DNA from 2 places in the Anaerostipes hadrus ATCC 29173 genome. Region 1 is predicted to be linked to the other one. Evidence: riboswitches for the same ligand, from Rfam matches in the RefSeq annotation. Region 1 holds a riboswitch; the other holds the start of a gene.
The links. Region 1 has a riboswitch for cyclic di-GMP ahead of QUE18_RS08485 (nucleoid-associated protein). Riboswitches for the same ligand answer to the same signal wherever they lie in the genome.
Positions count from the first base shown of each region.

Region 1 (5,219 bases):
AAGCTGAAGTTATCGAATACAATCCTGGATTTACTCCAGACAACAAATACGTTGAAATCATGGATATCGTTAAATCTGTTACAGATACAGTAGATATCATGGATGCTAAGATCTTAGTATCTGGTGGACGTGGAGTTGGAGAAGAAGGATTTGGAATGTTAAAAGAATTAGCTGAAGTTCTCGGAGGAGAAGTAAGCTGTTCTCGTGCCGTTGTTGATAACGGATGGCAGCCAAGAGATATCCAGGTTGGACAGACAGGAAAAACTGTACGTCCTAACGTATACTTCGCAATTGGTATTTCTGGAGCAATCCAGCACGTTGCAGGTATGGAAGAATCTGATATCATCGTTGCAATCAACAAAGATGAAACAGCTCCTATCTTTGATGTAGCTGATTACGGAATTGTTGGAGACTTAAACAAGATCGTTCCAGCTTTAACAGAAAAATTAAGAGCAGTTGTTAAATAATCATTTTTTGAGAATTTAATTTTTAAAGAGTCCGCGGATCAATACTTCCGCGGACTTTATGTATTGTTAAAAATAATTGACAGATTATGGAAAGTGTGATATTCTATATGCATAGTTAAAAGTTCATATTTATTCATAGGGCAAACCTGTTGAAAGACAGGGACGCAAAGTCAGAAGGGTCTAAGGTCTTATTGGACTATGACAGCCGGTTGCCACATTTAGCATTAAGGGAATGTGATATGGGTATTTAATCCAGATAGAGGCAGCCGTTATAGAAGAGATAATTCTATGAATGGTTTTTTGGTGTCAGGAAGTAGGGAGCCAGATAATAGAATCTGCCATACCGAGAGAATATCAGAAGTTGGTCCTATTAGAATATGAAATTTTATGTTTTCCACAGATTTTATTTGTGAAGGGCTTCACAGTAAGATTACCGGCAAGGGGTTGCCGATTCTTCATTGGTGGGAATACATGGGGATTTTTCATATTAGAAGAAGTCATGGTGTAGGGAACCATGACTTTTTATTTTCGTAGAAGAATTCTGTATAGCAGGATTCTTTCTTTTTGCGTAAAAATGATCGATATGATAAAATGATACACAATGGATAAAACAAAAAGGAGACAATCAATCATGGAACATATACAGAAAGATGATATTATTATCAGAAAAGGAATTTTACATATTTTGGACAGCCACACAGGATATCTTGGCTTATCCAGTCAGCTTTTGGAGATGGGACCAGATTTAATGGAATTTGTCAGAGGACATATTTTTAAGATCATGGAAAGTGATGATGCAAAAAGATGTCAGTTCAATGGAAGTGTTTCGCCAGTATTAAGTTTGTTAGAGAGCATGGAAGAATCAGATGATGAGAGCTTTATAGAGGCGACAAGAGTTTTAGGAGAAAATCTGTTTGATATCATGTGTGATAGTGTAACGATTCCTGCAGCGGATCTTCTTTGTGTGACTTTTCAGGTACAAAGTGTAATTCATATCGCACTGCTTAAGATGAATTACAAAGTGACTTATGTACATCGAGAAGAGGAAGATGCAGAAGCAAATGATATCGTGAAACAAAGAGTTATGCCAACGGATTCGGCAAAGCTTACAGAAGCAGTGATCATCGATCTGACAGAATACAAAGTACGTCTTGTAGAGAAAAAGTATGAGATGTTGAACGGGGATAAGATCAACTATCTTTCTGAGAGATTCTTACAATGCTATGCAGATCTGGCACCAAAGAAGAAATTTCAGATTCTAAATAAAGTTATTAACGATATAAACAACCATTATCCAGAAGATGGGATTGCGAAACGTTTGGACATGAAAAGCCGATTAAGAGAAGAATTTACGGAAAATCAGGCGTTTAAGGTGAATGAGATCGGGGATAAACTATTTGGAAATCATCAAGGTAAGAAGCAGGAATTTGATGAGAAGATTGAACGATATGATATGCAATATGATACATTTACAGTAGCAAAAGAAAATACAGTCAAGAAACTGGAATATCAGATGTTAGAGACGGATACAGGAATTGAGATCAAGATTCCGATGGAAGAATATAATACCAAAGATAATGTTGAGATCATTGAAGAGCCAGGCGGAGGCAGTACGATCATCATTAAGAATATAGAAAATGTAAAAATTAAATAATCAAATAAAAATCCCGAATCTGTAAAAGGTCCGGGATTTTTATTTGGTTTGGAAAATTTAAAAAACAATTATTAAAATAATTGATTGTTAGCTTATTTGTTGGATCTTCTCCAGATATGAGCAGTTTCCGCATCTTTGATCAGCTGATCTCTGAAATCTGGATGAGCGATATTGATCAAGGCTTCTGCACGTTCCCATGTAGACTTACCTTTTAAGTTTGCCATACCATATTCTGTAACGATGTAATGAGCATTCGAACGAGTATCTGTAACGACAGATCCATTATGTAATGTAGGAAGGATTCTTGAGAATGTTTCCCCTTTCTTATTTGTGAAAGTAGAAGATAAGCATACAAAACTCTTTCCACCATTAGATAAGTAAGCACCCATAACGAAATCAAGCTGTCCACCGGCACCACTGATCTGACGGATTCCTGAAGACTCAGCACTAATCTGTCCATATAAGTCAACATCTACCGCATTGTTGATAGAGATAAAGTTATCGATAGATGAAATCGTAGCGATGCTGTTTGTATAATCAACAGGAGCGCTCATGCACTCTGGGTTATCATTTAAATAATCATATAATTTTTTTGTACCTGCTGCGAAAGCATAAGTCTGACGGTAACGGTCGATGTTCTTGTGAGCACCTGTGATCTTACCGGCTTTTGCAATATCAACGAAAGCATCAACATACATTTCTGTATGAACACCAAGATCTTTTAAATCGGATTCTGCGATCAAAGATCCTACAGCGTTAGGCATACCACCGATTCCAAGCTGTAAGCAGGCTCCGTCAGGAATCTGATCAACGATCAGTCTTGCAACTGCCTGATCCACTTCTGTAGCAGCTCCGCCACCACCTAATTCGTCAATAGCAGGATTGTTTCCTTCAACGATCATGTCAACTTTGGAAATATGGATACCTTCTTCGAAACCACCAAGGCAACGAGGCATATTTTCATTAACTTCGACGATAACGCATTTTGCTTTTTCAAGCATAGCTGCTGTATGAGAAGCACTTGGACCAAAGTTAAAATATCCATGAGCATCCATAGGTGCAACCTGCATCATAACAACATCTGTTCCTGGAAGACAATCACGGTAATAGCTTGGTAATTCAGAATAACGGATCGGAGCGTAGAAAGAGAATCCTTCGTTGATCCATTTTCTTTCTAAACCACCCATATGCCATGAATTCCATGTAAAATGATCTGCTGGGTTTTCAATCTGAGTGATTGCTAATGGACGCATAACGATACCACCATGAATCTGAATATTTTCAAGATCAGGCATACGTTTTGCTAAAGCTTCGTCTAAAGCAACTGGAGTAGTAACACACCATCCATATTCCAGACGATCTCCGGATTTTACGACTTTGACAGCTTCATCAGCAGTTGTTAATTTTTTTTGATATTCTTGCGTGAATGACATAATAAGTCCTCCTAAAAATAAATTCCATGAAACGATAGTTTCATTGTTAACACACTAGTTATATTCTAACATTTTGTATCAGTAAGTACAAGAGAAAACGTTAAAAAATTATCAAAGCAGTTTAAATATTTGATGAAAAATTGATTTTATAAAAGTACAAAAAAAGTGTAGTTATTTTACAAAGATTGTACTATAATATGAAATTGTATTTAGGAGGGATAAAACAAATGGAAAATAAAAAACTGACGTGGAAACATTACCTTGGAATCGCAGTTGTTGCGGTATTGGTAATTTATTTAGTGATTGGTTTTAGTTTCAGTAATAAATTCTTCTGGGGAACTAAGATCAATGGAATGAATGTTGCTGGTAAGACAGCGGATCAAGTGATTGAGATGTTTGATAAGAAAGCAAATGACTATTCATTAACGATCAAGGAAAGAAAAGACAAGACAGAGACATTAACAAGTGATCAGCTCAGAACAAAGTTTGAAGGTGCTGATGAGATTAAACAGATTAAGGAAGATCAGGGGTCTTTTGGATGGATCAAGGGCTTATTTGGTTCAGAACATTATGATAATGTGACAATGTATTCATATGATACAAAGTCTTTCACAAAAGCCTATAAGAAACTGGATGCATTTAACAACAAGAAGATGATCAAGATCGCAAATGCAAAACCAGTATACAAAGATGGCAAATTCGAGATTCAGAAAGAAGAAGAAGGAACAGAACTTAAAAAAGATGTAGCAGCTAAGAAGATTGGAGAAGCAGTGAAAGATGGTCTTTCTACTATCTCACTGGATAAAGAAAACTGCTATGATAATCCAGAGTATACTTCTGACAATGATAAATTAATCAATCTGACAAAAGATATGAACAAAAAATTAAAAGGAAGTATTACATATAAATTTGGAAAACAAGTGGTAGTTCTTGATAAGAATACATATAGCAGCTGGTTGAAGATCAAGAAAGACTATTCAGGATATACAGTAGATAAAAATGCCATGGAAAACTGGGTATTGAAATTCATGTACAAATATAATACACAGTATGGATGGCACAAGTTTAAGACACATGATGGACGTACAAAGAAGATTTACGGTGGACCTTATGGATGGCGTATCAGCAAGGATAAAGAAGTGGCTTCTGTGAAGAAGATGTTAGCAAATGGAACAACAGAGACACGAGAGCCATACTGGAGAGAAAAAGGAAAAGTTTACGATGGTGTCAATGGGGATATCGGAGATACTTATGTAGAAGTAGATATGGGAGCACAGACGGTTTACTATTTCAAAAAAGGAAAACTTAAATTCGCAACATCCTGTGTTACAGGTAAGATGACAGCAGACCGTAAGACACCGGAGTGTGTTGCATATATCCTTTATAAACAGCCAAGTGCAACATTAAGTGGACAGGGATACAGTTCTGATGTTAAATACTGGATGCCATTCATTGGAAATGTAGGTTTTCATTCTGCACCATGGAGAGGTTCTTTTGGAGGAAGCGAATATATATCCAATGGATCTCATGGATGTGTCAATCTTCCAACATATGCTGCGGCTACATTATACAAACTTGTAAGTCAGGGAGACCCGGTTGTAACATATTATTAAAAAGGAATCAAAGAAATGAGAATTACTATGACAGACTGGATTCATCGAGTGC
Region 1 covers NZ_AP028031.1:1,731,665-1,736,883, reverse strand. Annotated here, with positions in the region: gene QUE18_RS08490 (electron transfer flavoprotein subunit alpha/FixB family protein) at 1-467, shown strand, start outside; cyclic di-GMP riboswitch class I at 597-684, shown strand; gene QUE18_RS08485 (nucleoid-associated protein) at 1,099-2,121, shown strand; gene QUE18_RS08480 (butyryl-CoA:acetate CoA-transferase) at 2,214-3,554, opposite strand; gene QUE18_RS08475 (L,D-transpeptidase family protein) at 3,782-5,167, shown strand; gene mnmM (tRNA 5-(aminomethyl)-2-thiouridylate-methyltransferase MnmM) at 5,183-5,219, shown strand, end outside.

Region 2 (5,219 bases), 1.4 Mb from region 1:
TGGAGAAACTCAGTTTTCGCCTCGTTCGCTGCCTCTGCTTTTTTTGCCGATTTCAGAAGTTCTGCTTTATATTTCTCATCTTTTTCCTGTTCCTGTTTCTGATGTGCCAGATTGGTTGTATATATCCAGAACCATAAAAAACTAAGAATGATAAGATAAAGGAATACAACACCTGTTACACTGAGTGGCAGATTACTGAATACCTCTTTATCTGGTAAATACATGTAGATATAATAATCCCTTTGTTTCAGCATGATACCATAGCATCCAGTTCCTTTATTCTTCAGATGAAAGATATGCCGACTATCTGTATGCTTCTTCATTTTCTGAATAATCTCATTGTCTGCGACATCCTGTGCCAATAATTTCTCATCGTTACTGGCAATAATCTTCCCTTTGTCTGCAACGATGATCGTCCCGTCTTTCTCAGTATTGTACCCCTTTAAAAGACTCTGGATCGTTAAAGTATAATTTCTGATAAATCTCGGAGATGTGTAATAGTAAACTGCAACGATCCCTGGGGCATCTTTTCTGGCGCAGGCTGCGATATCGATACGTGATCCATCTCCTCTGACAATCCGTTCTGAATAAGATCTTTCTTTATATCCTGTGTAATCCATGATGATATCTTTTTGCAGATAATCAATCATCTCATCCATCAAACCTTCATCCATACTGTATTCACAGACTTTCTTTCCTTCTTCATCCAATACAAGAATACCATCCACCCAGAGTGACTGCAGATTCTCTTTCAGAAACTTTCGGTCTAACTGCTTTCTATTCTTTACTTCCATATCAATATTTGTACTCATCTGTCTGGCATTTTCGATCGCACGAAGGAGACTTTTTGATTCTGAAGATTCATTATAATGAGTATAGGTTGAGCACTGTACTTTGACATAGTTTACAATCTCCACCATTCTTTTCTCAGCTTCGTTTTTTTCCGTATGAAAAAAACAAAAAATTGCAGTGACAAACATACAGATGCCAAGCAAACCAACAACTATCCAGAATCGTTTTGCTTTTTCTCTTCCATTAATATCCAAGATCATCCACCTCCAAATATTTCTCTGGATCATCCATATATTTTTTTATGATCTTCAGGGAGGTACCATCCTTGTGCATTTCTTCCAGCTTCTGTTTCATCTGCTCGCAGATTCCTCTGTCATCATTCTTTGCAAAAGCAGCTCCTATCCCGACGACCATCAATGGTTCCTTCAGAATGCGGAAGCTTGTATCATAATCTTTCATATACTGAATGATGGATTCCTCATGCACAGCCACAGCATCCACATACCCTTTTCCCAGAAATGTATAGATCAATTCCCTGTGTCCAAGACTGATCAGATTGCCAAGTTTTGGAATTCTCTTATCTGTCCGCTTCAGAAAGATACCTTCCGGTTTGGTTGTAGACTGGACTGCAAGATTCTTTCCTTTCAGATCACTCAATTTATGAATGTCACTGTTCTCATTTACAGCAACCACCTGACGGCTTGCTATATATGGTCCGGCCCAACGATAATCGTTAAGTCGCCCTTCCATTGAAAAACATCCCATGATACAATCAATTTTCCCACTTTCTACCAGCTCTTTTTTCTTTTCCCAATTGATCTGAACGATCTCCGTCTTATACCCCATCCTTCTGAATGCTTCCGTTGCCAGTTCAACATCTATACCTGTCGGGATACCATCCTCATTCAGGAAATTATAAGGCGGATAATTGTCACTTCCAATTTTTATAACAGGTTTTTTTGTTGTGTCAGACACTTTATCTGCCTTATCACATCCTGCCAAAGTTGCCATTAACATAGAAAATATCAATACAACAGTAAAAATTTTTCTTTTTTTCATCTTATAACCTCATTTTTATATCTCATCCTTATGAAATAAAACAGCACTGCCACACAGACAGTGCCTATCATTTTCTACAACCGGCTGCCATTTTACAGGCCCTTTAGCTTTGCGTCACAGACTTTCGTCTGTTTTGCTTAGAATCTTTCTTTAATTATACCATGATAATGTCAGTATCAAAAGTAAAAAATATAAATCTAGCTCCAATAATCCGTCTCGTATTCCATTCCAATATTCCGAGTCTTAAACACTGGATCCTCTCCATTTTTCTTCTGCTTTTCATAATCCTCCAATGCTTTCAGTGCTGTATTTGACAAAATCAAGATCACTGGAATATTGATCAGTGCCATAACTCCCATCAAAACATCTGAAATATTCCAAAGCATAGAAACTTCCATTCCTGCACCAATGAACACAACCAGTGCAGATACTATACGAAATCCTTTCATGAATGTCTTTGATGGCTGTCCTTTGTGGATATAATTTAACAAGTTATCACAATAAAAACAATTCCCAAGAAGTGTTGTAAATGCAAACAATACCATCGCTACTGTGATAAAGAGTGGTCCGAAGTTTCCTAAGGATTCATGCAGTGCTGCCTGTACCCATGGTGCCCCCTGTAATTCTTGCGCAGGGGCGATTCCTGATGACAAACACATCATGGCTGTTGCTGTGCATAAAAGCAGGGTATCAATGAATACGGATAACATCTGTACTAAACCCTGTTTGATTGGATGACTTACTTGTGCGGATGCAGAAGCATTTGGTGCTGATCCAATACCTGCTTCATTGGAGTACAGACCTCTTCTGATTCCCTGCATCATAGCTGATCCTGCAAATGCACCAAAAATTGCTTTGAAATCAAATGCTTCGCTGATGATCTTTGAAAATACAACTGGCAGATATGCACGGTTGATGATCATAACGATCACAGAGATCAGAATATATGCAACCCCCATAGCTGGCACTAATGTAGATGTTACTTTTACAATTCTTGATCCCCCGCCTAAGAGACACCATCCTGTGATCACTGCAAGAATTCCTCCGATGATCCATGGCGTCCATTTTACATCATAAAATGAGAATCCTGAAAATGTAGATTGTAAATTATAAGATGCGAGCATATTAAATCCAAATGCATACGTTGCGATCATGGAAATACAGAATATGATCGCTAATGGTCTGCAGTGAAGTGCTGCTTCAATGTAATATGCCGGTCCTCCGTAACATTCTCCATCTTTTCCTTTTCTCTTATAAATCTGTGCCAGCGTACTTTCGATCAGTGCGGATGCACTTCCGATGATCGCAATGATCCACATCCAGAATACAGAGCCAAATCCTCCAATGCAGATAGCTGACGATACTCCAATGATATTTCCTGTTCCAACTCGTGATGCGGTAGATACCATTAATGCCTGAAACGATGATACTCCATTTTCATCTTCTGGCTTTTCTACAACGGCTTTGCAGGCATCTTTAAATAATCTCATCTGTGGCAGTTTTGTACGGATCGTAAAATAGATTCCCGCTCCGATCAACAGTATTACTAGCAATTTACTGTACATAAAAGTACTGATGCTGTCAATGATGATTCCTAACATAAATTCTCTCCTTGTACGATATTCTCGTATAATAATCTGGATCAATAGTTACAATTTTTATTGCAGCTACTTTAATTCAACAGAAAAATAGACAGTCCCTGCCTGAGGGACTGCCCATTCATTTTAAAAGTATGCGATTTTACTGTCTGCGTCGTTTTTGTATCTTATGATATAATCGCGATTTTCAGAATTCTGATAAATGATGAATATCCCGTTTTCCTGCCGTCTGTCGGCAGAAAGGTCCGTTGAACCTTCTTCGTATGGCTTCAGAAGCTTTCGCTGCTGGTTTAAAAACCTATCTGTTATTATAATAACTCATTCGTATTGATTACGCAATTACAATTATCACTTGGCCATGATTTTCTGAGTGCCGCATAGGAGATCAGAAAGTTGGCAAACCAGCCAGCTGGTACAGCGAGCCAGACAAATGCAATACCAAAACGCGGTGCAAAAATCAAAGCAACTGACAAGCGGATCGCAAGATTTACCATGTTAGCAACAAGAAATGGTCGCATGATCCCAAGACCGCGAAGGACTCCATCTGTTGCCATCTTGATTCCCATGAAGGTGAAGAAATAACCGAGCCATCTCATATAATTTCCAGACACCTGATATGCTAAAGCAGTTCCATCTTTCCCTAGGAACAGTGAAGAAATCTGGGTATGCAAGGATTCGATGATCATGAAAGCAAGGATTGCGAAACATATATCTAACACCAATGCAGCATGGTATCCCTTTTTGATACGTTCGATCTTCTTTGCACCAAGATTCTGAGAAACATACGGCGAAACTGCATTACCAATGGATACAAATATCAATGAAAAAACATTTTCTACTCTCATCGTTGCTGAATATCCTGCAAGTGCCTGTGTACCGAATGGATTCACAACTGCCTGTACGATCATCATGCCAATTGACACTGTGGACTGCTGAAGAACTGACGGTACAGCAATTTGAAGCATAGAATGTAACTCCTGTCTGTCAAACCAGTCAAAGCGACTTTCATATCGACGCATCCGGCACAAGAAAATCAAAAGTGACAACACTGCGGAAATCCCCTGTGCAATGAGAGTTGCGAGGGCTGCACCGAACACACCGAGTCCAAGTCCAGCTACCATCCAAAGATCCATCAATATATTTAACATCGATGAGAATATTAAAAGAGCCAACGGTATTTTCGATTCACCGATTGAAGTAAACATCGTTGAAAGAATATTATACATAAACAAAAATGGAAATCCCACAAAATAAACTCTTAGATACAATACCGCTTCATTCAATATATCAGCAGGTGTTTGTAATACACTCATCATCAAATGAGAAAAGCAAAAACCAAAGACACCCAAAAATATACTTAAGACCAGAAAACTGATCAATGATGTTGACACGATCGTTTTCATTTTGCCATAATCTCTAGCTCCAAAATAGCGGCTCACAAGCACACCCGCACCTACACCCGCACCCAATGCTACACAAATGAAGACATTCGTAAGGGCGGCACAGGCACCAACAGCTGCAAGTGCAGAAGAACCCACAAACTGACCGACTATGATCGAATCAGCCATGTTATACACTTGCTGAAAGAAGCTGCCGAGGATCATGGGCATTGCAAAAACAGTCAGCGCTTTAAGGGGCGCATCTGTGATCAAATATTCATCTTTTGACATTATCATATTCCGTTACTGAAAACTTATAAAAAGTTATAAACCTTTATGTTTCATTCCTACTTCAACGAGTATGCTTTTGTAACGAATCAATTCATGTACT
Region 2 covers NZ_AP028031.1:305,950-311,168, reverse strand. Annotated here, with positions in the region: gene QUE18_RS01470 (hybrid sensor histidine kinase/response regulator) at 1-1,052, opposite strand, end outside; gene QUE18_RS01465 (substrate-binding periplasmic protein) at 1,036-1,851, opposite strand; cyclic di-GMP riboswitch class I at 1,924-1,999, opposite strand; gene QUE18_RS01460 (alanine/glycine:cation symporter family protein) at 2,049-3,452, opposite strand; gene QUE18_RS01455 (MATE family efflux transporter) at 3,758-5,119, opposite strand.
Region 2: it holds a riboswitch for cyclic di-GMP, as region 1 does, so the genes downstream of both, QUE18_RS01465 (substrate-binding periplasmic protein) here and QUE18_RS08485 (nucleoid-associated protein) in region 1, are expected to answer to the same signal.